DNA from 3 places in the Haemophilus influenzae genome. Region 1 is predicted to be linked to each of the others. Evidence: riboswitches for the same ligand, from Rfam matches in the RefSeq annotation. Region 1 holds a riboswitch; each other region holds the start of a gene.

Region 1 (10,380 bases):
CAGAGTTTACGTCGAGATAAAAAATTTATCGCAGTAAACTGTGCAGGATTGCCTGATGAAGATGCGGAAAGTGAAATGTTTGGTCGAAAAGTTGGCGACAGTGAAACCATTGGTTTTTTTGAATACGCAAATGAGGGTACAGTTTTACTCGATGGTATTGCTGAACTTTCATTGGGTTTGCAGGCTAAATTATTGCGTTTTTTAACGGATGGATCTTTCCGTCGAGTAGGCGAAGAAAAGGAGCATTATGCAAATGTGCGCGTGATTTGCACATCACAGGTTCCACTCCATTTGCTTGTTGAGCAAGGTAAAGTTCGTGCTGATTTATTTCATCGCTTAAATGTTCTCACTATTAATGTGCCTGCATTACGCAATCGCGTTGCAGATATTGAGCCACTGGCACAAGGTTTTTTACAGGAAATCAGTGAAGAATTAAAAATTGCAAAACCAACTTTCGATAAAGATTTTCTTCTTTATTTGCAGAAATATGATTGGAAAGGGAATGTTCGTGAGCTTTATAACACCCTTTATCGTGCCTGCTCTCTGGTACAAGATAATCATTTGACTATCGAAAGTTTAAATCTTGCTCCGCCACAAAGTGCGGTAATTTCTTTGGATGAATTTGGAAATAAAACCTTAGATGAAATCATCGGATCTTATGAAGCACAAGTTCTAAAATTATTTTATGCAGAATATCCAAGCACGCGAAAATTAGCTCAACGTTTAGGCGTTTCCCATACTGCGATTGCGAATAAATTGAAACAATATGGAATTGGAAAATAATTTTCCGATTTGAAATGGAAAAAGTGCGGTTGAAATTTCCTAAGAATTTTCAACCGCACTTAATAAATATTGATTGTCCATTAATGGTGTTGTGATTACTCTGCTTGAGTTTCCACGTTTTCAACTGCTTCTGTTGGAGCAGTATGATGATTATTATTGTGATGCGAAACTGAACGAGCAGGTACAACCGTTGAAATTGCGTGTTTATATACCATTTGGTTCACTGTGTTTTTTAATAAAATCACGAATTGATCGAATGATTCAATTTGACCTTGAAGTTTAATTCCGTTTACAAGGTAAATTGATACAGGAATGCGTTCACGACGAAGCGCATTTAAATAAGGATCTTGTAAAGATTGTCCTTTTGCCATTTTGCTATCCTTTGTTGTCGTTATTATGAAATTTGTTGATAGAAACGAGTTGTCTCCGTGTGTAAGTGTAGCAATAAACAGAAATATTGTCTATTTGCTTTCCCGCAACTTTTGCAAAATTGCTTTCATTTGATGATCTAGTGGTGCATTGAAACGTAGTGTTTCGCCATTTTTAGGGTGTTCAAACCGAATTGAAAAAGCGTGCAAAAACAAACGATTTAATCCTAATTCATTCATTTGTTTATCAAAATCTTTATCGCCGTATTTATCATCTAATGCAATAGGATGCCCAGCATATTGTGTATGCACACGAATTTGATGGGTTCGCCCTGTGACTGGTGAAGCCTTCACAAGCGTAGCATTTATATAGCGTTCTTCAATGCTGAAGCGGGTTTCAGATGGTTTTCCTTGCTCGCTGACACGCACAATGCGCTCTCCGCTAGATAATTCATTTTTCAAAAGAGAGGCTTGAATAACTTTTATATGGGATTGCCATTGCCCACGTACTAACGCTAAATAATCTTTTTGAACGGTTTTGACGCGAAGTTGTTCGTGCAAATTGCGTAATGCTGAACGTTTTTTGGCAATTAATAAAATGCCTGATGTATCGCGATCTAAACGATGAACCAGTTCTAAAAAGCGTGCTTCTGGGCGTAATGCTCGTAAGGCTTCAATCACACCAAAATTTAAACCACTTCCGCCATGCACCGCGATTCCTGAGGGTTTATTTAAAATAATCAAGCAATCATCTTCAAACAAAATTTGGTTTTCAAGTGCGGCAACTTTATTGAGATTTTTTGAAATCGGCACATCATTTTTTTCAGCCACACGCACAGGTGGAATGCGTACAACATCGCCTGTTTGCAATTTATATTCTGGTTTAATTCTGCCTTTGTTTACTCGCACTTCGCCTTTACGCACAATGCGATAAATTAAACTTTTGGGTACACCTTTGAGTTTTGCTAATAAATAATTATCAATTCGTTGTCCACTTTCATCTTCACTAATTGTCAGCATTTTTACGGATGAATTAATGATTTTTTCATTTTGTTTTGTCATTTTTTTTCCTTTTGAAAATCGCTGCAAATCATATCATAAAGGCACTATAAACGTAATATGAACGTCACTCTATGAACGCAAATTCGCCTTGCTAATTAATCGTTTTCTATGGATAATAGAGCCTCTTTTTGCGCCTAAGAATTTGCGTAAAAAAGGATAAGTTTTGTTGGTAAAAACTCAATGCAGCAATTGGCATAAGACATTGATAATCAACATTTTTCTTAAAATAAATCAGCCATTTGCAACGCGTGCGGAATATCGCGTTGTTTTATCAAGCAAATATTTATGCTTAATAACGTTATCAATGCACCCAGCAACATACAGTCGTGAGATTGACTGGCGCGAGAAACACGAGGTCGATAACGAAGCAAAGTGCGGTTTATTTTGAGTTTTTTTTAAATATTTAATAAGAGAATTGACAATGAAAAGAATGTTAATCAATGCAACTCAAAAAGAAGAGTTGCGTGTCGCGCTTGTCGATGGACAACGCCTTTTTGACTTGGACATTGAAAGTCCAGGACACGAACAAAAAAAAGCGAATATCTACAAAGGAAAAATTACTCGCGTTGAGCCAAGCTTAGAAGCGGCTTTTGTAGATTATGGTGCAGAACGTCACGGTTTTTTACCTTTAAAAGAAATTGCCCGTGAATATTTTCCTGATGATTATGTTTTTCAAGGTCGTCCGAATATTCGCGATATTTTGACTGAAGGACAGGAAGTTATCGTTCAAGTTAATAAAGAAGAAAGAGGAAACAAAGGTGCAGCCTTAACTACTTTTGTTTCTCTTGCCGGTAGTTATTTGGTGTTTATGCCGAATAATCCACGGGCAGGAGGAATTTCTCGCCGTATTGAGGGCGATGAACGTACTGAACTAAAAGAGGCATTAAGTTCATTAGATGTGCCTGACGGTGTAGGCTTAATCGTCCGTACTGCTGGTGTGGGAAAATCGCCAGAAGAATTACAATGGGATTTAAAAGTATTATTACATCATTGGGAAGCGATCAAACAAGCTTCACAAAGTCGTCCAGCTCCATTTTTAATTCATCAAGAAAGCGATGTGATTGTACGCGCTATTCGCGATTATTTGCGTCGTGATATTGGTGAGATCCTGATTGATAGCCCAAAAATTTTTGAGAAAGCGAAAGAGCATATCAAACTTGTGCGTCCTGATTTCATCAATCGCGTGAAACTTTATCAAGGCGAAGTGCCACTTTTCAGCCACTATCAAATTGAATCTCAAATTGAATCCGCATTCCAACGTGAAGTGCGTTTACCTTCTGGCGGTTCAATCGTTATTGATGTAACTGAAGCATTAACCGCCATTGATATTAACTCCGCACGTTCTACTCGTGGTGGCGATATTGAAGAAACGGCATTAAATACCAACCTTGAAGCGGCAGATGAAATCGCGCGTCAATTACGTTTACGTGACTTAGGTGGTTTAGTTGTTATCGATTTCATTGATATGACACCAATCCGCCATCAACGTGAAGTAGAAAATCGTATTCGTGATGCGGTTCGTCCAGATCGCGCCCGTATTCAAATTAGCCGAATTTCTCGTTTTGGTTTGTTAGAAATGTCACGTCAGCGTTTAAGCCCATCATTGGGCGAATCTTCGCACCATATTTGCCCTCGTTGTCAAGGAACAGGCAAAGTGCGTGATAATGAATCTCTTTCTTTATCTATTTTGCGTTTGCTGGAAGAAGAAGCATTAAAAGAAAACACTAAGCAAGTGCATACCATTGTGCCAGTACAAATTGCCTCTTATCTTCTTAATGAAAAACGCAAAGCAATCAGCAATATTGAAAAGCGTCATAATGTCGATATTATTGTTGCCCCAAATGAAGCAATGGAAACACCGCACTTTAGCGTTTTCCGCTTACGTGATGGCGAAGAAGTAAATGAATTAAGCTATAATTTAGCGAAAATTCACTGTGAGAAAGATGAAAATACTGAAGAATCACTGGTTTCTCGTAATGTGGAAACAACAGCTGTTATTGAACAACCAGCGGTTGAAAGTGCAGTAGTTGCGCTTTCTATTTCAGAAGCAGCCCCAACGCCAGTTGAGCGTAAATCAAATGAACCCTCTTTGTTAGCTAAAATTATTGCGAAGATTAAAGGTTTATTTGCGACTAAATCTGAAGAAAACAAACCGAAAAATAACCGCACTTCGCGCAATCCTAATCGTAATCAACGCCGTTCACAGGATCGTCGTTCTTCTCGTCGTCCACGTTCTGAAAATAACGAAACAGAAAGAACCGAAGAACAGGTTCGTAATGTCCGTGAGCGTAATCAACGCCGTCCGCGCCGTAACTTAGTGGAAGAAAGTATCGCTGAAAGTGCGGTAAATTCTACACCTGTTTTTGAGGCTAAAGAAGAAAGAACTGAGCCTGTAACTCAACGCCGCCAACGCCGTGATTTACGTAAACGCGTGCGCGTTGAAGATAATGAAACAGTTGTTGAAAATAACTTCAGCACGACTGAAAAAATGCCAGAAGTGGATGTAATTACGGTTCAAAATAATGATGAAAAACCCGTTCATCAGAACCAGCGTTCTGAACGTCAAGAGCGTCAGCGTCGTACTCCACGTCATTTACGTGCAGCGAATAATCAGCGTCGTCGCCGTAATCAAGAGCCAAAATCGCCAATGCCATTATTTGCTGCGGTGGTTTCGCCTGAATTGGCAAGTGGCAAGGCTTGGATTGATTATTCAACGGTAAATCTGACAAAAGAAAATCATTTCTTATCTGTGGATGAATTGCTTGAGCAAGAGAAAACTAAAAAAGGGTTTATCACGCCAGCAATGGGAATTGTCATTGAAGAAAAATCCCCTGATGTAAAACCTGCATTAGATTTTATTACTCAACCAGCTAATGAATCGGTACAGAAAAAAGTACAAGAATCTTTAGATCGTTTAAGTTCATATAAACCTCAAGAAGTTGTTGAATCTATTGATCCAGCAATTAATGTAGATGAACCTGAAACGCTCGAGAAAGTATCAAAATTTGTCCGCACTTATGAATTTAATGGACGTTTAGGTACAATTTCTTCAGAGCCCCATACAAAAGCGGAGATGACTTTAGCGAAAGCAAATGATGAAATGCCAGAGGCTTTCCCAATTAGGGCTTGGCAGGATTCTCGTTATTATTTCTATGGAAAAGGCGCGGCAGGACATCATTGTGCAATTAGCCACGTTTATTCTGAACCAACCCGCGCAAAATCAGAATAATCAAAAATAAAAATAGAATTGACGTAACCAAAATTACGTCAATTCTTTTTATTTTATAAATACAGTTTGATTGAAAGCATAAAAAACCAATCAGTCAAATTTTGCTGTTATTTTATGCTTTAATTAAAACATTTTTACTTATATTATAGAACAGAGTAAGTTGGGCATGTTGCTACCAGCGGTTACACAAAAGATGAATTTACAACAAAACTTACATTTAAGACTAACAATATGCCAATAGGCGGAGATGTGAAGGCGGATCAGGAAACATCAGGTTCTAGAAGCATAAAACGCATTGGCTTTGGTTTTATTGGTGGTATTGGCTATGATATTACACCGAATATTACCTTAGACTTAGGTTATCGTTATAACGACTGGGGACGTTTAGAAAACGTGCGTTTTAAAACTCATGAAGCCTCTTTCGGTGTACGTTACCGTTTTTAATTAAACAAATTTAGTTTTCTATTTAAGCGGTCAAATTCTTCTCATTATTTGCAAAATGAGGGAAAAATTTGACCGCTTGTTTTTTCTTGAAAAGAAGCGTAAACTTCATGCAATTTTTAGTCGGGGTGCCGAAAGGCTGAGATGATACCCGTGAACCTGAAACAGTTAGCACTGACGTAGGAAACTAATATGCCACATATTCAACCTTTCTCTATCACGATTTTATCCTGTTTATTTTCCCAATTTTCTACATTTTATTACACCTGCTAATTGCTCACAGTGAATAGCGGGCATTTTTGTTTATTTTATATTCAACACAAGGAATGCTTATGCAATCAATTTATCTCGCCAAAATCCGTGAGCAGAATCCGCTCATTCATAACATCACCAACATTGTGGCAGCGAATTTTAGTGCCAATGGTTTGTTGGCATTAGGAGCTTCGCCTTTGATGTCGGCGAATATCGAAGAAATGCAGGAAGTACCGAAAATCAGTCAAGTATTGGTCATTAATATTGGTACGCTGATTGGTAAAGATCGGGAGGCAATGTTGCAGGCAGGAAAAACGGCAAATGAGGTTGGAATTCCTGTAGTGTTAGATCCTGTTGGTGTGGGGGCAACGAGCTATCGCCGTGAGACCATTCGCCAATTGCTGGCAGAAGTAAAATTCGCACTTATTCGTGGTAATGCAGGTGAACTGGCTGCCATTGCAGGCGAGACGTGGCAGGCAAAAGGTGTAGATGCAGGGCAAGGCGAAGTGGATTTAAAAGCCGTTGCCGAGAAAGTGGCTCAACGCTATGGCTGTACGGTGTTGATTAGCGGGGCGGTGGATATTGTCAGCGATGGCACACAAACTGCGACCGTTCACAACGGCACGTCATTGTTCCCGAAAGTTACGGCTTCGGGCTGTTTATTGAGTGCCGTGTGTGCGGCTTTTTTAGCGGTAAGTGAAGGAAATTATTTTTCTGCGACATTAGAAGCCTGTGTAGCATACACCATTGCAGGCGAGTGTGCGGCGCAAGGCTTAACCACACAAGTGGGACAGTTCCAAATCCGTTTGTTGGACGAGCTTGCTGCCCTTTCCCCTGAAACCATTGGACAAAGAGGGCGCATCAATGAGTAATGTGAAACAAGTTTTAACCATCGCAGGGTCAGACAGTGGCGGTGGTGCAGGCATTCAAGCGGATCTTAAAACCTTCCAAATGCGCGGCGTGTTTGGTACATCCGTAATTACAGCTGTTACTGCACAAAACACACTTGGCGTATTTGATATTCACCCTATTCCACTGAAAACAATTCAAGCGCAACTGGAAGCGGTCAAAAATGATTTCCAGATTGCAAGTTGCAAAATTGGTATGTTGGGCAATGCAGAAATTATTGAATGCGTTGCAGATTTTCTTGCTGATAAACCTTTCGGCACGCTAGTGCTAGATCCTGTAATGATCGCCAAAGGCGGTGCACCCTTATTGCAACAGCAAGCGGTGAGTGCGTTAAGCCAAAAATTGCTGCCGTTGGCGGACGTGATTACACCAAACATTCCCGAAGCGGAAGCATTAACGGGGATTGCGATTGTGGACGACATCAGTATTCAACAAGCCGCAAAAGCATTGCAAAAACAGGGAGCGAAGAATGTGATTATTAAGGGCGGACATTCGCTCAATTCGCAAAGTGAGCTGTGCCAAGATTGGGTTTTACTTGCAGATGGTCGTCATTTTACTTTGCAAAGCCCCCGTTTCAACACGCCGCATACACATGGTACGGGCTGTACCTTTTCTGCCTGTTTAACCGCAGAGTTGGCGAAAGGCGAACCGTTGCAAAGTGCGGTAAAAACAGCGAAAGATTTTATTACCGCTGCGATTTCTCACCCGTTGAATATTGGGCAAGGACACGGGCCGACAAATCATTGGGCTTACAGTCGCCTTTAAGGATTGAAAGATGAAAAATATTCAAAAAATCTTACCGCTTTACTTTGTGGCAGGCACGCAAGATTGCCGTCATTTGGGCGAGAACTTATCAGAAAATTTATTATTCGTGCTTAAACAAGCGTTAGAAGGCGGAATTACCTGCTTTCAATTTCGGGATAAAGGCAAATTTTCGTTAGAACATACGCCCTCAGCACAGAAGGCACTGGCGATGAGTTGTCGTGATTTGTGCCGTGAATATGGCGTACCGTTTATTGTAGACGACAACGTTGATTTGGCGTTGGCAATCGAGGCGGATGGCATTCACGTTGGGCAAAGCGATATGCCTGTGCAAGAGATTCGCGCTAAAACAGATAAACCGCTAATTATTGGTTGGTCGGTGAATCGTTTAGACGAGGCAAAAATTGGGGAAAATTTAGCGGAAATTGATTATTTTGGAATTGGCCCGATTTTCCCAACGCAATCAAAAGAAAATCCCAAACCAACACTAGGAATGGCATTTATTCAAACTTTGCGAAATGTGGGCATAACTAAACCGCTTGTGGCAATTGGTGGGGTGAAATTAGCTCACGTTAAAACCTTACGAGAATTTGGGGCGGATGGTGTGGCAGTGATTACTGCAATTACGCACGCCGATAATGTGCAAGCCGCAACAAAAGCATTACGGGAGGCAAGTGATGAATACGCAAAATAGTTTAAAGCAAGTAGCAACAGCGACGATGGTCGGCACTGCAATTGAGTATTTCGATAACTACATTTACGCAATGGCAGCGGTATTGGTATTTAACCATCAATTCTTCCATGCCGCAGATCCACTTTCAGGGCAGATTGCGGCACTTTCCACTTTAGCACTTACTTTTATTGCTCGCCCTTTGGGAGCAATATTGTTCGGGCATTTCGGTGACCGTTTCGGGCGGAAAAATACTTTTGTGATGAGCTTGCTGTTGATGGGTATTTCCACTGTGGTTATCGGTTTGTTGCCAACCTATGACAGCATCGGTATTTGGGCGACAATTTTGCTCTGTTTATGCCGTATTGGGCAAGGTATCGGTTTAGGCGGAGAGTGGGGCGGTGCTGCGTTAGTTGCGGTTGAAAATGCTCCAGAAGGTAAACGAGGTTGGTATGGTACTTTCCCACAACTGGGAGCCCCGCTTGGCTTGTTGTTGGCAAATGGCGTATTCTTAGGCATTACTGCGATTTTCGGGCAAGAAGCTATGACTGAATGGGCGTGGCGGATACCATTTTTATCTTCCGTTATCTTAGTGGCAATTGGCTTATATGTTCGCCTAAAACTGACTGAAGCCCCGATTTTCCTTGCGGCACTCAATAAACCGCAGCCAAAACGCTTACCAATGTTGGAAGTTGTCACTACTTATTTCAAGCCGTTTTTCTTAGGAATGTTGGTTTGCATTGCTGGCTATGTGCTGTTCTACATTATGATTGCCTTTAGCCAAATTTACGCCAAATCTGCCCCAACGGTTTCAGAGGCAGGATACGCAATGGGATTAGGATTTTCTCCGCAAATTTTTACCGCTTTATTGATGGCAAGTGCGGTTTCTTTGGCTATTACCATTGCCGCTTCGGGCAAATATATCGACAAAATTGGTCGCCGTATTTGGCTCATTTGGACAACCGTTGGCGTTGCGATTTTTGGTTTATCCTTGCCGTTATTTCTCGAAAACGGTACAACTACCAGTCTGTTTTGGTTTTTATTCATCGGTATGGGGTTAATTGGAATGGGCTATGGACCATTAGCAAGTTTTTTACCTGAACTCTTCCCTACTCACGCCCGCTATTCAGGTGCTTCTTTAACCTATAATATTGCAGGTTTATTCGGGGCAAGTGTTGCGGCAATCATTGCCTTACCGCTGAATGCTCACTACGGCTTAAAAGGTGTGGGGATTTATTTAACCCTAAACGCTGTATTGAGCTTGATTGGATTATGGTTTATTTCAGAAACGAAAGATAAATTACTATCCTAAGATTTGAGGAATTAAATACAACCTATTAAGCGGTTAAATTTTACATAAAATTCTACTAAGAATTTAACCGCACTTTCCTTTACAAGCCAAATATTTTCTCTACAATACCCCACCTAACGATTTACCTTGAGTAAATCCCTGACCTGAAATCAGACAAAAGAGAATATTATGACAACCCAATTCAAACCAGAATTACTTTCCCCTGCAGGCTCTCTTAAAAATATGCGCTATGCGTTTGCTTATGGTGCAGATGCGGTTTATGCAGGCCAACCTCGTTATAGCTTACGTGTACGCAATAATGAATTTAATCACGCCAATTTGAAAATCGGGATCGATGAAGCCCATTCCCTTGGCAAAAAATTCTATGTAGTGGTAAACATTGCACCCCATAATTCCAAACTCAAAACTTTTATTAAAGATTTACAACCTGTCATCGATATGAAACCAGATGCTTTAATTATGTCTGATCCAGGCTTAATTATGTTGGTGCGTGAAAATTTCCCTAATATTGATATTCATCTTTCTGTGCAAGCCAATGCGGTAAACTGGGCAACAGTGAAATTCTGGAAACAAATGGGATTAACTCGTGTGA
Region 2 (10,380 bases), 110 kb from region 1:
GGTTAAAAATAAGAGGGATTAGGTAATGTTAGATTTATTGCTCGAACCTTTTTCCTATGATTATATGCTCAAGGCGATGATCTTGAGTACCGCAGTTGGTGGGATTTGTGCGTTTTTGTCTTCATATTTAATGCTCAAAGGTTGGTCTCTAATTGGCGATGCACTTTCCCATTCAGTCGTACCTGGTGTTGCAATTGCCTATGCTTTTGCCTTGCCTTACGCACTTGGTGCATTTTTCGCTGGAATTTTAGCCGCACTTTCCATTCTTTGGATTAAATCCATTTCTAAACTGAAAGAAGATGCCGTTATCGGGTTTATTTTCAGTACTTTCTTTGCATTAGGTCTATTGATTATTTCTTTAAATCCAACCGCAGTAAATGTGCAAAATATCATTTTAGGTAATATTTTAGGCATTGCCGATGAAGATATTTACCAAGTCGCAATTATTATCGGTGTTTGTTTAGTATTACTTTTATTATTTTGGAAGGATTTACTGCTGATTTTTTTCGATGAAACTCAAGCGATTACAGTCGGTCTTTCCCCATTATTTTATAAAATCTTATTTTTCACATTATTAAGTGCTTGTGTGGTAGCTGCCTTGCAAACTGTAGGCGCGATTTTAGTGATTGCGATGGTTATTACCCCAGGTGCAACAGCATATTTACTAACGGATAAATTCAAAACCTTGTCAATCATCGCTATTATTTTAGGGGCGGTGACAAGTTTTGTTGGAGTCTATATTAGCTATTATTTAGATGGTGCCACAGGCGGTGTGATTGTGACATTGCAAACATTATTATTCTTGGTTGCCTTCTTGTTTTCACCAAAATATGGCTTACTCACTCGTAATAAAAAGGCGGTAGAAAATGTTTGATTGGATTTTAGAACCGCTACAATTTGAGTTTATGCAAAATGCCTTATTGACCGCATTGATTGTTTCAATTATTTGTGCGTTGCTTTCTTGTTATTTAGTCTTGAAAGGTTGGTCATTAATGGGTGATGCGATTTCTCACGCTGTATTACCTGGTATTGTACTTGCTTATTTGGCAGGAATCCCTTTAGCGATTGGTGCATTTTTTTCAGGCATTTTTTGCTCGCTTGGTGTGGGATATTTAAAAGAAAATAGTCGTATAAAAGAAGATACCGCAATGGGCATTGTATTTTCTGGAATGTTTGCTATTGGTTTGGTTATGTTTACCAAAATTCAAACAGAACAGCATTTAAGCCATATTTTGTTTGGTAATGTGTTGGGTGTAAGTCATCAAGAGCTGATTCAAAGTGCGGTCATTTCTGCGATAATTTTTTGTCTGATTGTCTTTAAACGTAAAGACTTTTTGCTTTATTGTTTTGACCCAAACCACGCCCGTGTTGCAGGGCTTTCTCCTAAAATTTTACATTATGGTTTGTTAATGCTGCTTGCTTTAACTATTGTAAGCACCATGCAAGTGGTCGGCGTTATTTTGGTGGTGGCAATGTTAATTGCGCCAGGAATTACTGCACTTACGCTAACAAAATCTTTTGATAAAATGCTATGGATTGCTATTGTCAGTTCCATCACATTAAGTCTAATAGGCGTAATATTGAGCTATCATTTTGATGCCTCAACAGGTGCTTGTATTATTCTTCTGCAAGCCGCATTTTTTGTTATAGCATTAGCTTATAGCAAGATTAGAATAAGATAATTTTTCTACCCCTCTTTTCTCAAAGAGGAGGTAGAAAATCGCAATAAATTTATCCGTTGGGAGATAAATAAAGTCATTCGTCTAATCGCCAATCTAAGCCTAGGCCAAATCCAACCCCATTTGCCAAAACGCAATTTCCATTCTAGTTGCGGTGGTGAAAATCTGTTGAATCTCAGCAAGCTGGCTTGGGTTTAGTGGTTTGCAAAGTGCGGTAAGAAAATCAACGGTTTCTTGGGCGGCTTGTTGAAATTCCTCACTCGCATAGGTGTCAATCCACGTTTGATAAGGATTGTTCGGTAAGCGAGGATAATGCTGAGTAATGTAACGAGCAACTTGAGCGTAACCCAAAGCACAAGGGGTTACAGCTGCATAAAGCTCAGCCAAACTGCCCGTCATGCCACAATCAAGCAAATAGCGGGTGTAAGCAATACAAGCGGCACTTTCTTGAGTAGCAAAAATCTCTTGCTCACTAATTCCCCACTCACGGCAATAATCCAAATGTAATTGCACTTCTTGACAGATAACCTCCAACGTTTGACGAGGAATTTCCATTTCCGCAAAATTTTTTGCTTTATATACGCCCAAAGCAAAGGCTCGACTATAGTGGAACAGATAGAGGTAATCCTGCTTTAAATAATGCTGAAAACAAGCTTTTGGTAGCGTACCTTTTGCGAGCTGTTGCACAAATTCGTGTTCAATATATTGTTGCCAATAAGGCTGAGCTTGTTGAATGAGTTGTTCAATCATCTTTTTTCCTTATTCAATTTCTACCGCATATTCTTTCAACGCTAAGGCTTTTGGAATTAAGCCTTTTTGTTGCATAAATTCTGCCATTTGTTGATAACGTTTAGTGTCTAATTGGCGAGGTTTATTGGCTAACAAGGGGAGCGTGTCTTTCCACGCCAGTTGGTTTAATGGCGTGTTAAGTTCGTTTGGTTTATAGCTGACAAAGGCTTGCCACGCTTCATTGGGGTGAGCTTGTAGATAGCTTGTGGCTTGTTCAAGTGCGGTCAAAAATGCCGATGTTTTTTTATCTGTTACGTTGTTTTTATTAGCAACTAAAATCAACTCATCATAAGCAGGCACGCCATATTGTTCAGGGAAGAATGCGATACCTTCTTGCTTTTCTAAAGCAAGCTGATTGAGTTCAAAATTACGAAATGCACCAATCACAGCATCCACTTGTCCAGTTAAAAGAGAGGGCGAAAGCGACCAATTTACATTCACTAATTCCACATCTTTATTGCTTAAACCAATAGAATGAAGCATTGTATCAAGTAATCCATCTTCAAAACCGCTGACAGAATACCCCACTTTTTTACCTTTTAAATCAGCAAGGCTTTTCAAATTGCTCTTTTTTAGTACCACTACGCTATTTAATGGATTTGAAATCAGTGAACCCACTCGCACTAAAGGCAAGCCTTCTGCCACTTGTTGATAAAGCTGAGGCTGATAACTCACGGCTAAATCAACTTTTCCTGCCGCCGCTAATTTCGGCGGTAATGCAGGATCAGCAGGTTCGATAATTTCAACCTCCAAGTTATTTTTTTCAAAAAAGCCTTTTTGTTGAGCCACAATGATGGCTGCATGATCGGGGTTTACATACCAATCTAGCATTACGCTGATTTTCTCTTTTGCAAAGCTAGGAAGCGTGAGCATTAGCCCCATTACAAAGCTGAAATAACGGATGATTATCTTCATCTTTTTCTCCTTTAATGAAAAGTTAAACAGACCAAATAAAACGGTGTAATAGCCAATCAATGCTGAAATATAAACAGAGTGAAATTGACACTAAAATCAGTAAGGCGGCAAACATTAAATCGACTTGCATTCGGGCATTGGCGTGAATCATCAAATACCCCAACCCTTCAGATGAACCTACCCATTCGCCCACCACCGCACCAATCGGGGCGACCGAAACCGCAATTCGCAAGCCCGAAGCAAAAGCAGGCAAAGCCGCAGGTAATCGCACTTTAAGCAATAAACGCAAGGGGGAAATGTTAAAGGTTTTCGCCAAATCGAGCCACGCTTGTGGGGTGTTGCGTAGTCCATCATAACAAGCTGCCGTGACGGGGAAGTAGATAATCAGCACCGACATCACAATTTTGGATGCCATTCCATAGCCAAACCACAACACCAACAACGGCGCAATAGCAAACACGGGAATCGCTTGCGAAATGACCAAAATCGGCAATAACACGGCAGAAATTTGACGAGAAAATGAGAGCAACAACGCCGAAATCAGCCCAAATAGAAAGCCTAACAACAGCCCTAAGCAGATTTCTAACAACGTAACTTGCGTATGCTGCCAAAGCAGTTCAGCGTGTGTGAACAACTGCTGCCCTACAGCTTGCGGTGAGGGAAAAATGTAGTGTGGAAAGCTACCCAAGGTTGCGACCATTTGCCAGATCATCAACAACACGACTACAATTAAAAGCGGTTTAAGTAGGCGAATTTTCATTGTTCGCCCCCTAATTCCCGCAATAATTGTTGCTGCAACGCCCATAAATTGGCTTGATGCAACTCACGCGGGGTGTTACCTTCGGGCAAAATTACCTCCGATAATGCTGTTTGATGAGATTCAGGCGAACGCAACACAAAAATACGCTGACTTAGCCGTAATGCCTCTTGCGGATCGTGGGTCACGAGCAGCACTGATTTATCTTCGAGCAGTTCAAAGGCTAAATCTTGAAGTTGATGGCGACTGATGGCATCAAGAGCGGAAAAAGGCTCATCAAGCAAAATCAAATCCGCCTCTTGCATTAAGGTGCGTGCCAAGGCAACCCGCTGTTTTTGCCCGCCCGAAAGCTGCGAACAAGGCTTGTGCCAATGTGCTGCCATTCCCACTTTTTCAAGCAACATTTTAGCTTTTTCAGTGGTTTTTACAGATTTTCGTCCAAATAAGACCGCTTGCAACTGCACGTTATCGACAATTGACAACCACGGATAAAGTGTCTCTTTTTGAGGCAACCACGCAATACGAATTTTCGGTTCAAATAGGATTTTCCCCTGCACCACACCTTGCGTTTCAATGCCCGCCAGTAGTCGCAAAAGTGTCGATTTCCCCACGCCTGAACTGCCCAATAAGCTCACCCATTCGTTCGGCAACAGGGTTAAATTAAGATGCTCAAATAACGTTTGTTCATTAAAGGCAAGACTCAAATCTTGAATACGCACCATCGCTCGCCTCAATGATTAAAGGGAATGCGTAATAAAAAAGAAAGGATAAGAAATGGAATGAAAAGAAAATGGATTTTTTGGCATATTAGTTTCCTACGTCAGTACTAACTGTTTCAGGTTCACGGGTATCATCTCAGCCTTTCGGCACCCCGACTAAAAATTGTTGGTAAGTTTACGCTTGTTTGGTAGAAAAAACAAGCGATTAGGTTTCTATCCGAATGGAACAAGAAAAGCATTTTTAAATTTTTCTTGCTAAGATACAACGGAGATAGTACAACTGATATTAGATAATAATTTTAGGACGGTATAATCAATGTTTAGTAAAAAGTTCTATAAATCTATATAATGTTTATTATTTTTTAGGGATAACTTCTATTTTATTCAATGAACGGTACAATATGTCAATCAATCAATCAATCAATCAATCAATCAATCAATCAATCAATCAATCAATCAATCAATCAATCAATCAATCAATCAATCAATCAATCAATCAATCAATCAAAGTCTGTCATTATTGCAGGTAATGGAACAAGTTTAAAATCAATTGACTATAGTTTATTACCTAAAGATTATGATGTTTTCCGTTGCAATCAATTTTATTTTGAAGATCATTATTTTCTTGGCAAGAAAATAAAAAAAGTATTTTTTAATTGCTCTGTAATTTTTGAACAATACTATACTTTTATGCAATTAATTAAAAATAATGAATATAAATATGAATATGCTGATATTATTTTATCATCTTTTGTCAATTTAGGAGATTCAGAATTAAAGAAAATTAAAAATGTACAAAAATTACTAACACAAGTTGATATTGGACATTATTATTTAAACAAGCTACCCGCCTTTGATGCCTATTTACAATATAACGAATTATATGAAAATAAGAGAATTACATCAGGTGTTTATATGTGTGCAGTGGCAACTGCAATGGGTTATAAAGATCTTTATTTAACAGGTATTGATTTTTATCAAGAAAAAGGGAATCCTTACGCATTTCATCATCAAAAAGAAAATATTATTAAATTATTACCTTATTTTTCACAAAATAAAAGTCAAAGCGATATCCATTCTATGGAATATGATTTAAATGCACTTTATTTTTTACAAAAACATTATGGAGTAAATATTTATTGCATTTCGCCAGAAAGTCCTCTATGTAATTATTTTCCTTTATCACCACTGAATAACCCAATTACTTTTATTCTCGAAGAAAAGAAAAATTACACACAAGATATTTTAATTCCGCCGAAGTTTGTATATAAAAAAATTGGTATATATTCCAAACCAAGAATTTACCAAAATCTGATTTTTCGGTTGTTCTGGGATATATTACGTTTACCTAATGATATAAAACACGCCTTAAAATCAAGAAAATGGGATTAGATAACCTTATATCACACAACTAATGGACATAGCCCTAAATATGAGAGGTTATCTCACTCGCTACAACAATACTTTTTAGCAACAGGTTTTTTATTTTATTGAAAATCACCATTCTTACCACACAAAATAGTGATATAATTTTTTAGTCTCAATAATTAACAAGGAAATCATTATGGCCATTTTAGTGACAGGTGGCGCCGGTTATATCGGTTCTCACACAGTTGTAGAATTATTAAATGTTGGCAAAGAGGTGGTGGTATTAGATAATCTTTGCAATTCATCGCCAAAATCCCTTGAGCGTGTAAAACAAATTACAGGCAAAGAAGCAAAGTTTTATGAAGGCGATATTTTAGATCGTGCTTTGTTACAAAAAATTTTTGCAGAAAATGAGATTAACTCGGTTATTCATTTTGCAGGGTTAAAAGCCGTAGGGGAAAGTGTTCAAAAGCCGACAGAATATTACATGAACAATGTCGCTGGCACCCTTGTATTAATTCAAGAAATGAAAAGAGCGGGTGTTTGGAACTTTGTATTTAGCTCATCTGCAACGGTTTACGGCGATCCAAAAATTATTCCAATTACAGAAGATTGTGAAGTCGGCGGTACAACCAACCCTTATGGTACATCTAAATATATGGTTGAACAGATTTTACGCGATACAGCAAAAGCGGAACCAAAATTTAGCATGACAATCTTGCGTTATTTTAATCCAGTTGGGGCACATGAAAGTGGCTTAATTGGGGAAGATCCAAATGGTATTCCAAATAATTTATTACCTTATATTAGCCAAGTTGCTATCGGTAAATTAGCACAACTTTCTGTATTTGGTAGTGATTACGACACTCATGATGGAACAGGTGTGCGTGATTATATTCATGTAGTGGATTTAGCTGTGGGGCATTTAAAAGCGCTTCAACGTCATGAAAATGACGCTGGTTTACATATTTATAACCTTGGTACGGGCCATGGTTATTCCGTATTAGATATGGTAAAAGCCTTTGAAAAAGCCAATAATATTACAATTGCATATAAACTTGTAGAACGCCGCTCTGGCGATATTGCTACTTGCTATTCTGATCCTAGTTTAGCGGCAAAAGAGCTTGGTTGGGTGGCAGAACGTGGTCTTGAAAAAATGATGCAAGACACGTGGAACTGGCAGAAAAATAATCCAAAAGGGTATAGAGATTAATATTCTCTAATATTTGTTTTTCTTTTTTAGGAAGAAGAATGCTAAACATTGGGGGAATGATTAAAAATCCCCTAATTTTTACAAAAATCCTTTAATTGAAAGGCGAAATTTCTAAAATACAACTAAAATTAACCGCACTTTATGTCAAATTCCCTTTCTTCCCAAATTTTTACGCGCAAGATGTTAATTTGCGCCTTCACAGGTTTTAATTCTGGTTTGCCATTATTTGTATTGTCGCAAATGTTGCCTGTTTGGCTGACAGATAAACATCTTTCAATTGAGCTTATTGGTGCAGTAACTGGAGTGATGTTGCCTTATGGATTGAAATTTTTGTGGGCGCCATTATTGGATCGTTATTTCCCGAGTTTTTTAGGGCGTCGTCGTAGCTGGATGTTGCTTTCACAAGTGGCATTATTGATTTTACTTTACATCATTAGCCTGTTTGATCCGCTCACACAACTGGGTACAGTAGCAAATATTGCGTTGCTTATCGCCTTTTTTTCAGCCACACAAGATATCGTGTTGGATGCGTATCGTCGTGAAATTTTGAGTGATCATGAATTAGGTTTAGGAAACACTATTCATATTAATGCTTATCGAATTGCGGGATTAATTCCAGGGGGATTATCGCTATATTTGGCGGCGATTTATCCTTGGGAAAGCGTCTTTTTATGGACCGCACTTTGTATGTTAGCAGGCATCTTCATGACACTATTTTTAGCAAAAGAGCCAAAAATAGACATGCAGCAAACTAATCAGCCGTTCTATCAAGCGTTTTGGATTCCATTACAAGAATTTTTCCAACGTAAGGGCGTTATTCAGGCTATCGGTTTTTTACTATTTTTGTTTTTGTATAAGTTCGGGGATTCTTTTGCCACAACGTTACAAACCAAATTTATTTATGACATGGGATTTAGCAAAGAGGATATTGCTATTGTTGTAAAAAGTACCGCACTTTGGTCAAGCATTTTATCTGGGCTTGCTGGTGGTATGATAATGCTAAAACTGGGTATTAACCGTGCATTGTGGCTATTTGGGCTTGTACAAATGGTAACAATTGGTGGGTTTATTTGGTTGTCTGCTTTCGGTCATTTTGATGTTATTACATCTGCCGAGTTATGGAAACTAGGTATTGTGATTGCAGCTGAATATATCGGCGTTGGACTTGGTACCGCAGCTTTTGTGGCTTTTATGGCGCGTGAGAGTAATCCTCTTTATACTGCAACACAGCTTGCACTTTTTACAAGCCTTTCAGCTTTGCCAAGTAAAGTTTTAGGTATACTTTCTGGTTATGTTGTGGGAGCAGTGGGGTATTATCAGTATTTTTGGTTTTGTTTATTTTTAGCGATTCCCGGCATGCTTTGTTTATTTTGGGTAGCACCTTTGAAGCAAGAAAATAATAAGACCAGCTCAGTATAAAAGTGCGGTAAAAATTATAAAAAATTTGACCGCACTATGCTTTATCAGTATCTTAATCACGTTTTGTATTAATGGAGATTTTTTATGAAAATTATTCTTTTAGGTGCACCGGGTGCAGGTAAAGGCACTCAAGCACAATTTATTATGAACAAATTTGGTATCCCGCAAATTTCAACTGGTGATATGTTCCGTGCTGCAATCAAAGCGGGGACTGAACTTGGCAAACAAGCTAAAGCATTAATGGATGAAGGTAAATTAGTGCCAGATGAATTAACCGTTGCCCTTGTAAAAGATCGTATTGCTCAAGCTGACTGCACAAATGGTTTCTTGTTAGATGGTTTCCCTCGTACTATTCCACAAGCGGATGCACTGAAAGATTCAGGTGTTAAAATTGACTTTGTTTTAGAATTTGATGTGCCAGACGAAGTGATTGTTGAACGTATGAGTGGCCGTCGCGTACACCAAGCGTCTGGCCGTTCTTACCACATCGTTTATAATCCACCAAAAGTGGAAGGTAAAGATGATGTAACAGGCGAAGATTTAATTATTCGTGCAGACGATAAACCAGAAACTGTATTAGATCGTTTAGCCGTATATCATAAACAAACTAGCCCATTAATTGATTATTACCAAGCAGAAGCGAAAGCGGGGAATACTCAATATTTCCGTTTAGACGGTACACAAAAAGTAGAAGAAGTTAGCCAAGAGTTAGATAAAATCTTAGGCTAAAAATAATCTAAAAATTAACCGCACTTTAGAAAATATAATTAATCTGCACCTTAAAGGCTGAATAAATCAGCGAATTAAAGTGCAGATTTTTTTATAAACTACCCAAATTTATAATAGGCTGAAAAAAGTGCGGTATTTTTTCAGCCTATTTTTAGAAAATCACTTCTCGTCTTTGAAGCCTGACTCAACGCCACTCATATCAGGTAATTGGTGTGCAATACCTTTGTGACAGTCGATACAAGTTTTACCTTCAGTTTTCATTTTTTGGTGCATACGTGCCGCCACAGAACGTTGATCATTGAAGTTCATACGATCTACATTATGGCAATTACGACATTCTTTAGAATCGTTAGCTTTCATACGCGCCCATTCATTTTGAGCCATTTCTAAACGATGCGCATTGAATTTTTCTAAGGTATCCACTTTTCCAGTATAGTGCGCATATACTTCTTTAGCTGCAATAATTTTACGTTTCATTTTTGCACCAAATTCGTGTGGTACGTGACAATCTGGACAACTTGCCCCCACACCAGTACGAGTTTGATAATGCACGCTATGTAAATATTCTGGATAAGCATCTTGCATATGGCAGCTTGCACAGAACTGTTCAGTGTTGGTTTTTTCTAAACCATAGTTAAAACCAACCCAAGAAAGAATACCGCCAATAGCCGATAAGATAATAATTGTACCTATCGCCATACGGCTTGGTTTTCTAAACCATTGCCAGAAACGCTTTAAGATATTTGGTTTTTTCTCAGACATATAGACCTCTTAAATTAGTTTCCGTAACCT
Region 3 (10,380 bases), 630 kb from region 1:
CAGAAATAAGGTAGAATGTGCAAGATTATTTTTCAAAACGAATTATCACAGGAGAACAAAATGGCAACTCGTAGACAATTAGCCAATGCAATTCGTGTCTTAGCAATGGATTCTGTACAAAAAGCGAAATCTGGTCACCCTGGTGCACCAATGGGGATGGCGGATATTGCTGAAGTATTATGGCGCGACTTTTTAAAACACAATCCAACCAATCCTAAATGGGCTGATCGTGACCGTTTTGTGCTTTCAAATGGACACGGTTCTATGTTGATTTATAGTCTTTTACATTTAACTGGCTATGATCTTTCTATCGAAGATTTAAAACAATTCCGTCAATTACATTCTAAAACCCCAGGTCACCCAGAATATGGTTATGCACCTGGTGTTGAAACCACGACTGGCCCGTTAGGTCAAGGTATCACTAATGCGGTGGGTATGGCAATTGCTGAGAAAACCTTAGCTGGACAATTTAACCGTGAAGGCCATGAAATTGTCGATCACCACACTTATGTGTTCTTAGGCGATGGCTGTTTAATGGAAGGGATTTCTCACGAGGCTTGCTCTTTAGCAGGAACATTAGGTCTGGGTAAACTAATCGCATTCTACGATGACAACAATATTTCCATTGATGGTCATGTTGATGGCTGGTTCAGTGATGACACCGCCGAGCGTTTTGAAGCTTATGGCTGGCAAGTAATCCGTAATGTAAATGGTCACAATGCAGAGCAAATTCGCGCTGCTGCCGTTCTTGCTCAAGCAGAAAAAGAAAAACCAACGTTAATTATTTGTAAAACCATCATTGGTTTTGGTTCTCCAAATAAATCAGGTTCTCATGATTGCCACGGTGCGCCATTAGGCGATGAAGAAATCGCTTTAACCCGCAAAGCACTTGGTTGGGAATATGCGCCATTTGAAATTCCAGCTGAATACTATGCTGAATGGTCGGCAAAAGAGAAAGGTGCTGCAGCAGAAAAATCTTGGGAAGAAAAATTTGCCGCTTATGCAAAAGCCTATCCTGAATTGGCAGCAGAATTTAAACGTCGTGTTTCTGGCGAATTACCAACAAACTGGGCGGCAGAATCTAAAGCGTTCATCGAAAAATTACAAGCAAATCCAGCGAGTATTGCAAGCCGTAAAGCATCACAAAATGCCATTGAAGCCTATGCACACCTATTGCCAGAATTTTTAGGTGGTTCTGCAGACTTAGCAAGCTCCAACTTAACCTTATGGAGTGGTTCAAAACCGATTCGTGCCCACGAAAACGTAAGTGGTAACTACATTAACTACGGTGTTCGTGAATTTGGTATGTCTGCCATTATGAACGGCATTGCCTTACACGGCGGTTTCATTCCTTACGGCGCAACCTTCTTAATGTTCTACGAGTATGCTCACAACGCAGTACGTATGGCAGCATTAATGAAACAACGCACATTATTCGTTTATACCCACGATTCCATCGGTTTAGGCGAAGATGGACCTACACACCAACCAGTAGAACAAACGGCTTCACTACGCTTAATTCCAAACCTTGAAACATGGCGTCCATGTGACCAAGTTGAATCAGCCATCGCATGGCAACAAGCGGTTGAACGTCAAGATGGCCCAAGTGCGTTAATTTTCACTCGTCAAAATCTTGCTCAAATGAACCGCACTTCTGCACAATTAGATGCGGTTAAACGTGGTGCTTATGTATTAAAAGACTGTGATGGCACACCTGAGTTAATTTTCATTGCGACAGGTTCTGAAGTGGAATTAGCAGTGCAAGCAGCCGAAGCATTAAGTGCTGAAGGTAAAAAAGTACGCGTTGTTTCTATGCCAAGTACTAACCGTTTCGATAAACAAGACGAAGCATACCGTGAAAGTGTATTACCTGCAGCGGTAACCAAACGTGTTGCGATTGAAGCGGGTATTGCTGACTTCTGGTATAAATACGTTGGATTCAATGGTCGTGTTGTCGGTATGAATAGCTTTGGCGAATCCGCACCAGCAGATCAATTATTTAAACTCTTTGGTTTCACTGTTGAAAACGTGGTAGCAAAAGCGAAAGAAATTCTTTAAGATTAAACTAAACTAGCTCCTTGATATTCAAGGAGCTTTTTTATTGGCTATTGAAAATTATTGTGAGATATGAAATAAAGAAAGGAATAGATTTATACTTAATTTCTCAGCTTTCTAACGCAAACTACAACTTTTTATTTTCTGCAGTTTCTGGCTCTAAATCTAATTTTGCCATCAATAACTGATCGCCATCTTCTTCTGGATTATCTGTAACAAGTAATTTATCGCCATAGAAAATCGAATTTGCCCCCGCCATAAAACACATCGCTTGCATTTCTTCAGTCATACCACTACGACCTGCAGAAAGGCGAACATAACTTTTTGGCATAGTAATACGTGCAACAGCAATCGTTCGCACAAACTCCGTCCAATCTAATTCTTCCGCATCGGCTAACGGTGTACCTTCAACCTTAACGAGTTGATTAATCGGCACTGACTCAGGTTGCGGATCAAGATTTGCAAGGCTCGCGATTAATCCAGCCCGTTCTTTACGGGTTTCATTCATCCCCACAATGCCACCACAACACACTTTTAATCCAGCTTTGCGCACTTTTCCTAAGGTACTAAGACGATCATCAAAACGGCGAGTACCAATCACTTCTGCATAATGTTCTGGTGCGGTATCAAGATTATGATTGTAATAATCTAATCCAGCTTCTTTTAAATCTTCCGCCATACCGTCTTGCAATAAACCAAAGGTACCGCAAGTTTCTAAACCAAGTGATTTCACGGCTTTAATAATTTCTGTGACTTTCTCAATATCTTTTGGCTTAGGGCCTCGCCAAGCAGCCCCCATACAGAAACGTCCCGCACCACGTGCTTTCGCAATTTTTGCTTTAGCGACGATCTCATCAACATCTAATAACTGCTGATTTTGTACGCCAGTATGATAACGGGCTGATTGAGGGCAATAACTACAATCTTCTGGGCATCCCCCCGTTTTGATAGACATTAACGTGGATAACTGAATCGCGCGAGGATTAAAATGCTTACGATGAACTTGCGTTGCTCGGTAAACTAATTCCAAAAATGGCGTTTCAAATAACGCCTCAACTTTGCAAACAGACCAATATTCTACACTTGGATGAGGTGTAATAGAGTTAATTTGTAATTTTTCCGCTAACATGTTTTTCCTTTGAAAGTGCGGTTAAAAACACCACGCTTTTTATACTTTCTTAATTGATGAATTAGTGTATATGGTAGAAACAATCAATTCAACGTTATGAATGAAACTAATTTTACACCCCTTTTTGCAATTGACTTATCTGACCATTTTCCACCACTAACACTTGATCTATCGAACCGATTAATTCCGATGGTTGGTGGGTAACAAGTAGCAATGTTAAATCTTTCTCGTCACAAAGTTTAGCGATTAAAGCCAGCATTTCTACCCGAAGTTTCTGATCTAATGCAGAAAAAGGCTCATCTAATAACAAAATTGGCTTATCTCGCAACAAACAACGCGCCAATGCCACTCGTTGTTTTTGCCCCCCCGAAAGAGAATTCGGTAAACGCTCTAAATAATCGCCCAATCCTACGGAGCAAGCGGCCTGTTCAATTTTTTCCTGCTCAAGTGCGGTTAATTTTAAAGAGGGTTTTATTCCTAAGGCAAGATTTTGTTGTACAGTCAAATGGGGAAATAAGTTATTTTCTTGAAATAGCATGGAAACAGGACGCTCGTAAGGCGCACTACGCGTATGATTTTTATCGTTTAACCAAATTTCTCCTTGAGCAGGAAATTCAAACCCAGCAATTAAATTCAATAAGGTACTTTTCCCCGCCCCACTTTCGCCAATAATTGCGACACGTTCGCCAGCCTTAACGTTCAAATTAAAGCACATTGGTAAGGTTTTATCATTCAAAATCACATTATTTAGATAAATCATCAGCATCCCTATATGTGTGAATAAAGGCAAACAATATGCCACAAAGCAATAATAAAATCCCTGCGGTTACAGCGGCATCTTGATTACGATAATTACCTAACTGCTGATATAACAAATGCGGTAAAGAAGTAAACTCTTGATTGCCAAATAACGCAATAGCCGTAAAATCGCCGAGAGATAACGCCAAACCTAAAGCAAAAGCATAACGCAACGGTGCGCGCAAGGTTTTCCACTCAATCAGATAAAAACGTTGCCAACCCACAATTCCCAAACTGTTACACAGATTTTCGTAATAACGCATATTATTATGAAAAGGTGCGCTCAAAATACGTAAAACAAAAGGCATTGCACTTAACGCATTGCAAAATACAACGATAATAAACAAATCAATATTCGAAAAATCACGCTCTTGTAATAATAAAAATAACCCCATTGCGAGTACTAAAATCGGGATTGCCAAAATTACCATTCCTGCATTAATAATAAATTGAGCGATTTTCTGATAATGTAACCATTCTAAACGGCGTGATAAAAGCAATAAGGCAATCGCCATCGTTAATGCAAGTAATGCGGACAAGGGTGCGATAGAAAGTGAATAACCTAACGCACGCCAAAGTTGAGAATTATGCCAAACCTTGAGTAAACTTGATGAACTCAATGCGCTAATAAGAATATTCAAAACTGGCGAAAAAAGGAAAAAGACAAAAACAATTAAAACAAAAACATAGAAAATTTTGACCGCACTTTTAGGTTTCACAAACCAAATATTACTATTGCTCAAGCCATTTTGATTAGAAGGCGAAAAACGAGATGTTAAACTAAATAAAAGCAAGCAAAATACAAATTGCAACATAGCAAAGAGTGCCGCTTTCGGCAGATCAAATTCAAATAAAATCGCTTGGTAAATTGCTGTTTCTAATGTTGTATATTGAGGCCCACCACCTAACGTAAGAACAACGGTAAAACTGGTAAAGCACAGCATAAAAATCAAGCTAAATGTGGGCAAACATTGCTGACGAAAAACAGGCCATTCCACCAATTTAACGAATTGCCAACCTTGCAAATTGAGCTGTGCTGCAAGCTGACGTTGCTGATAAGGGATACTTTGCAAACTTTGTAAGAAAAGCTGTGCTGCCAGTGGGATATTGAAAAAAAGATGGGCAATTAAAATACCCGACAGTCCGTAAATATGCCCCTGCCACGACATTCCAAAAAGATTAGCAAACCAAGCTAACCAACCGCTTGAACCATAAATACCGATCAAACCAAAAATTGCCACTAAAGCAGGTAAGACAAAAGTTAGCGACATTAATTTTAACAACCACTTTTTTCCAAAAAATGGCTTATAAAATAATGCCCGAGCGAGAAGTAAACCAAAGAAAATAGATAAAACGGTAGAAAGTAAAGCTTGCCCAAAACTGAAAAGAATCAGATGCTGTAGGTAATCATCAGTAAACCAAGCTCGCCATTGCAATTCATCGCCCAATGTAAAGATCGAACTTAAGGCACTACCATAAAAAAGAATAATGAAACTAATGACAACAACCCCGCCCGCATAATGACGAGGGCGAAGTTGTGGATGATGAAATAACGACAACATCAAATTATTTTGTTAATGTAGTTTGCCAAGTGCTGATCCAATTTTTTAACTGCTCAGCATTCACTGTTGGATTAATTGGCGTTTGAGTTTTTTGTTGAACTTTCAGTGCATCAAAGTGCGGTTCAATTTCGCCTTGAATAACTGGCAACATAATATTGGCTGTCACAATATGTTTTTGTGCTGTAGGCGAAATTAAAAATGCCATAAAATCATCCGCACATTGATTTGGATGGTTGGCAACTCGCGCCGCTAATTCCACTTGAGTAATATGCCCTTCCGCAAAATCTGTCGCCGCATAATTATCTTTTTTCTCAAAAAGTTGATGATAAAGTGGCGATGTGCTGTAACTTAATACTAAATCCGCTTCGCCTTTTAAGAATGCACCGTAAGTATCTGACCAGCCTTTACCCACTGTTACCGTATGCTTATCTAAATTTTTCCAAGCAGATTGAATTTTATCTTCAGGATAAATTACATTCATCCAAACCAATAAACCACGTCCCACACTGCTGGTGCGAGGATCTTGATAAATCACACGAAGATCTTGGCGTTCAACTAATTCTTTCAAACTTTTCGGCGGATTTTGTAATTTGGTTTTATCGTACACAAAAGCATAATTACCGAAATCGAAAGGTAAGAAGGTCTTATTTGTCCATTTTGTTGGTAAATCAAGCTGAGTTAAATCCACGTTATTTGGTGCAAAAATACCTGTTTTTTCAGCTTGTTCCAAAAAAAAGTTATCTAAACCTAGCACAATATCCGCTTTTGTTTTCTTTCCTTCCAAGCGAACACGGTTGAGCAACACTCCAACGCTTTCAAAAGGCGTAAAATTAATAGTGCATTGTGGGTGTGCTTTTTCAAAATCTTGTTTTACTTTTGGCCCAGCACCCCATTCAGAAGTGAAAGAATCGTAGCTATATACGTTCACACTTTGCTGTGATTGTGCTAATGCAGCAGTGGAAAAAAGTGCGGTAGAAATTAAGGTTAATTTAAGAAGTTTCATTATTACATCCTTATTTATGATTAAAAGGCAGCAATAATGACGAAAAGGAGATAAGGTTATATTCCTAGTTTCCTACGTCAGTATTAACTGTTTCAGGTTCACGGGTATGATCTCAGCGTATTGCACCCCGACTAGGCTTGCTAGTGTATTAAAATTTACTCAAGTTGCCAACGGCTTTTTAATGTATTCTGTGTGTAAAGAATAAAAAAGCCCTGTAAAACAGGGCATTCATTGGAGGTTAGAAAATTAAAAGATTATACGATCACGATTTTTCTCTAGTGTTGCTTTGCCAATTCCTTGTACTTCTAAAAGCTGTTCTACATTAGTAAAATTACCGTGTTTTTCACGATATTGCACAATAGCTTCCGCTTTTTTCGCACCAATGCCAGTTAGGGATTTTTGAATTTCACTGGCAGTTGCTATGTTAATATTCAATTTATCTCCCATCATAGCTGGTGCTACTTGTGAATCCGTTTGAGTGGTCACAACAGCTTGAGTTGTTTGCTCAACCACCTTGTCTTCAGCAAAAGTGGAACCAGCTGCAAGTGACCCACACAATACAAACGAAGTGAATAATGTTTTCATTAATTTCATAGAGGTTTCCTTATAATATGAACCGTTGATCAACAATCAACACACACATTTTTTCCTGCCTTGCAAAAAACCTCAAGAACCTGACCGCACTTTTGCGATCTCGATCTCAAAAATTCTTAATTTGAATGAAAAAAACAAAGGACTTATCATTGACGATAAGCCCTTAGTATTAATTAACTTCTTTTATTCTCAACTCTTTTGGCACTTCAAAGAACATATTTTCTTCTAAACCTTGCAGTTCTTCTATAGTATCCGCGCCAAACTCTTTTAAGCGAGAAATAATCGATTGGACTAATTCTTCTGGTGCAGAAGCACCAGCTGTAATCCCAATGGTTTTTACATCATTAAACCAATCATCTTGAATATCGGAAGGATCATCAAGAAGCTGTGATTTAATCCCCATTCGAGACGCCAATTCAGCTAAACGATTTGAATTTGATGAGTTTTTAGACCCCACAACCAACACTAAATCTGATAATTTAGCCAATTCTCGCACCGCTTCTTGACGATTGGTTGTCGCATAACAAATATCGTTTTTATGTGGCCCTTGAATAGCGGGATATTTTTCTTTTAATGCAGCAATAGTTTCTGCTGTATCATCTAGCGATAAAGTGGTTTGCGTCATAAAGGTTAAATCATCATTGTCTTGCATTGGCAAACGTGCAATATCTTCTACTTTTTCAATCAAGAAAATTCCGCCATCTTCATTACTATACTGCCCCATTGTGCCTTCAACTTCAGGGTGTCCTTTATGTCCAATCAAAATCGCTTTTGTTCCCTTTCGACTTGCACGAGCAACTTGCATATGTACTTTGGTCACCAAAGGACAGGTTGCATCAAATACTTTGAGATTGCGGTCTTTCGCTTCTTGTCGAACGGCTTGAGATACGCCGTGCGCAGAAAAAATCACGATCGCACCATCAGGTACCTCGCTTAATTCTTCCACGAAGATCGCACCACGATCACGCAATCCGTTCACAACAAATCGGTTATGCACCACTTCATGACGAACATAAATCGGTGCGCCATGAATTTCTAAGGCAAGTTCAACAATACTAATAGCACGGTCTACACCGGCACAGAATCCTCGTGGATTGGCTAAAATTATCTTCATTTCTGACCGCACTTTTCTACTTGTTTATCTTGTACTTTTTTCTTTTCGCTCTTAAACGCATCCAATGCTAACAACCCTGCGCCAATACAAATGGCAATATCAGCGATATTAAACACTGGATAATGATAAATATCCCAATAGAAATCAAAGAAATCCACGACGAAACCATTGTAAGCTCGATCTACCATATTCGCTAATGCACCACCAATAATCAGTGCATAAGCAGAATTTTGGATTTTTTGTTCAGCATTATTTTTTACTAAAAAATAAACCAACATGCCTGAAATAGCCAACGCTAACAAAATAAAGAAATATTGTTGCCAGCCACTATGATCCGCTAAGAAACTAAATGCCGCACCATAATTGCGGACATAGGTAAGATTGAAAACAGGCAGCACATTAACACTTTCATACAAATCAAATTTTTGTACCACAATGTATTTAGTGAGCAAATCAACCACGAAAGCGACCGTACTTAACCATAAAAACGAAAGCCCTGATTTTTTGGACATACTATTTCCCTTTTAAAAAAATTCCGCTCATTCTAGCACAAGCCGATAAATGATAAAGCACGATCTCATTTACTGAACGGTTTCTGGTAATTTTGCTGGATCATCAGCCAACTCTTTAACATTTACAACGTTATTCCAATCAAATACCTTAATTTCCTGTTTTTCAGGATGGAAGAAATCCACGCCTTGTAAATGTTTTTCCTTAATTCCCATCCAATCAGCAAAACCATAAACAAAATTAAATGCCGATTGTGGCGTTTTTATTTTTTCTACCTTTTGACTATCACTCGAAAACATGACGAAAGGAATTTCATAATCTTGTTTATAAAGATTATTTGGATGCAATGATAAACCTTCAGAATCCTCATAATGAGCAAGCCCATGATCAGAAAAGTAAATCACCGAATAGGGTTCATTTTGCGATACTAACTGCGAATTTAATTTTTCTAAAAACTGATCCGTATATTTAATCGATTCTAAATAACAAGACATAGATTGATTAATAAAATAATTTTTAACCTCGTACGGAAGACGCTCACAAAAGGCTGGATGTGAGCCCATTAAATGAATCACAATTAATTTTGGATTCGTAATATTTTCTTTTAAGGCTTTATCTAATACAGGCAACATTTCATCGTCATAAACTTTTTTAGAATTGTAACCTAACGGCTTCATAAAAATCGTTTCATCTGCACTTTGACCAATACGAGATGCTATCGTATCAAATTCCCCAATTTTGCCTTGATTAGAAATCCAATAGGTTTTCACACCCGCTTTTTTGGCTAAAGAAATAATATTATCCGTATAGACCGTTTCCCCTTTATCTGCTCGATATAGGGTGAGTTGTAAAGACGGTTGCGTATTCGGTGCCGCAGAATAATAATTTTCAAAAACTGTGCCTTTCACACGCTCTAAAAATGGTGTGGTTTTCAATGGAAAACCATATAACGACATATAATCTTTTCGCATGCTTTCACCGATAATCAAAATATAATTTTTATATTTTGGCATAAAAGATTGAATATCCCATTGAGAAGGCGCATTAGCGGATTGATTTAGAAAATCACGTTGTTCTAAATACAGATCATTCATTCGATCAAATTCAGAATAAAAAAGAACGGGATAAAAACGGAATTTATACGCATAGTTCCAATCAGAAAATTGATTATAAGAAAAAACTAATAATAGGCTAATAACAGCCGTATTTAGCCACTTAAATGCTTGCCGTTTAAAATAAAAACTTAATTTCATTAAAGCAACAAACAGGATGAAATAACTAGCTTGAAATAAAAATATCCAAAAAGGAATGGTTGTGTAATATTCTAAGGTTTCATTAATATTCGTTTCATAAACAGAAGCGATAATCCCCAAAGATGGAATTCCATAGAAAAAACCAGCAGAGCAATAAAATAACGCGCTGAGGAATAATACAGTGATTAATATTCGCCCAACCCAAGGGGTAAAATAAAAAGAAATCGCCGTGATAACAAATAAAATTGCGTAATCTGAAACAGGAATATTCTCACTTAATACATTGCCTAATCCCATATTGGTAAATATGGAAAAGAGAAACAATAAAAAATAAAACCATATTGTTTTAGAATGAATTATTT

The links. A riboswitch is a leader RNA that binds a small molecule or an ion and turns the genes downstream of it on or off. The one in region 1 is predicted to bind thiamine pyrophosphate.
Region 2: linked by a shared signal. The riboswitch ahead of AT683_RS03600 (ABC transporter ATP-binding protein) and the one ahead of thiM (hydroxyethylthiazole kinase) in region 1 are both predicted to bind thiamine pyrophosphate.
Region 3: linked by a shared signal. The riboswitch ahead of thiB (thiamine ABC transporter substrate binding subunit) and the one ahead of thiM (hydroxyethylthiazole kinase) in region 1 are both predicted to bind thiamine pyrophosphate.

Annotation. Positions count from the first base shown of each region.
Region 1 is NZ_LN831035.1:602,566-612,945, reverse strand. It holds gene AT683_RS03005 (sigma 54-interacting transcriptional regulator) at 1-783, shown strand, start outside; gene hfq (RNA chaperone Hfq) at 879-1,154, opposite strand; gene rluC (23S rRNA pseudouridine(955/2504/2580) synthase RluC) at 1,245-2,213, opposite strand; gene rne (ribonuclease E) at 2,635-5,442, shown strand; gene AT683_RS09755 (opacity family porin) at 5,674-5,886, shown strand; TPP riboswitch at 5,998-6,086, shown strand; gene thiM (hydroxyethylthiazole kinase) at 6,216-7,007, shown strand; gene thiD (bifunctional hydroxymethylpyrimidine kinase/phosphomethylpyrimidine kinase) at 7,000-7,809, shown strand; gene thiE (thiamine phosphate synthase) at 7,820-8,500, shown strand; gene AT683_RS02965 (MFS transporter) at 8,484-9,788, shown strand; gene trhP (prephenate-dependent tRNA uridine(34) hydroxylase TrhP) at 9,957-10,380, shown strand, end outside.
Region 2 is NZ_LN831035.1:707,955-718,334, forward strand. It holds gene AT683_RS03570 (ATP-binding cassette domain-containing protein) at 1-22, shown strand, start outside; gene AT683_RS03575 (metal ABC transporter permease) at 26-874, shown strand; gene AT683_RS03580 (metal ABC transporter permease) at 867-1,682, shown strand; gene tenA (thiaminase II) at 1,782-2,429, opposite strand; gene AT683_RS03590 (ABC transporter substrate-binding protein) at 2,439-3,383, opposite strand; gene AT683_RS03595 (ABC transporter permease) at 3,406-4,143, opposite strand; gene AT683_RS03600 (ABC transporter ATP-binding protein) at 4,140-4,862, opposite strand; TPP riboswitch at 4,936-5,024, opposite strand; gene AT683_RS03605 (alpha-2,3-sialyltransferase) at 5,247-6,251, shown strand; gene galE (UDP-glucose 4-epimerase GalE) at 6,424-7,440, shown strand; gene AT683_RS03615 (MFS transporter) at 7,582-8,859, shown strand; gene adk (adenylate kinase) at 8,944-9,588, shown strand; gene AT683_RS03625 (cytochrome c3 family protein) at 9,748-10,350, opposite strand; gene AT683_RS03630 (nitrate reductase cytochrome c-type subunit) at 10,365-10,380, opposite strand, start outside.
Region 3 is NZ_LN831035.1:1,867,420-1,877,799, forward strand. It holds gene tkt (transketolase) at 61-2,058, shown strand; gene bioB (biotin synthase BioB) at 2,183-3,184, opposite strand; gene thiQ (thiamine ABC transporter ATP-binding protein) at 3,297-3,944, opposite strand; gene thiP (thiamine/thiamine pyrophosphate ABC transporter permease) at 3,928-5,544, opposite strand; gene thiB (thiamine ABC transporter substrate binding subunit) at 5,549-6,547, opposite strand; TPP riboswitch at 6,600-6,687, opposite strand; gene AT683_RS09225 (helix-hairpin-helix domain-containing protein) at 6,794-7,141, opposite strand; gene ispH (4-hydroxy-3-methylbut-2-enyl diphosphate reductase) at 7,311-8,255, opposite strand; gene lspA (signal peptidase II) at 8,252-8,767, opposite strand; gene AT683_RS09240 (phosphoethanolamine transferase) at 8,837-10,380, opposite strand, start outside.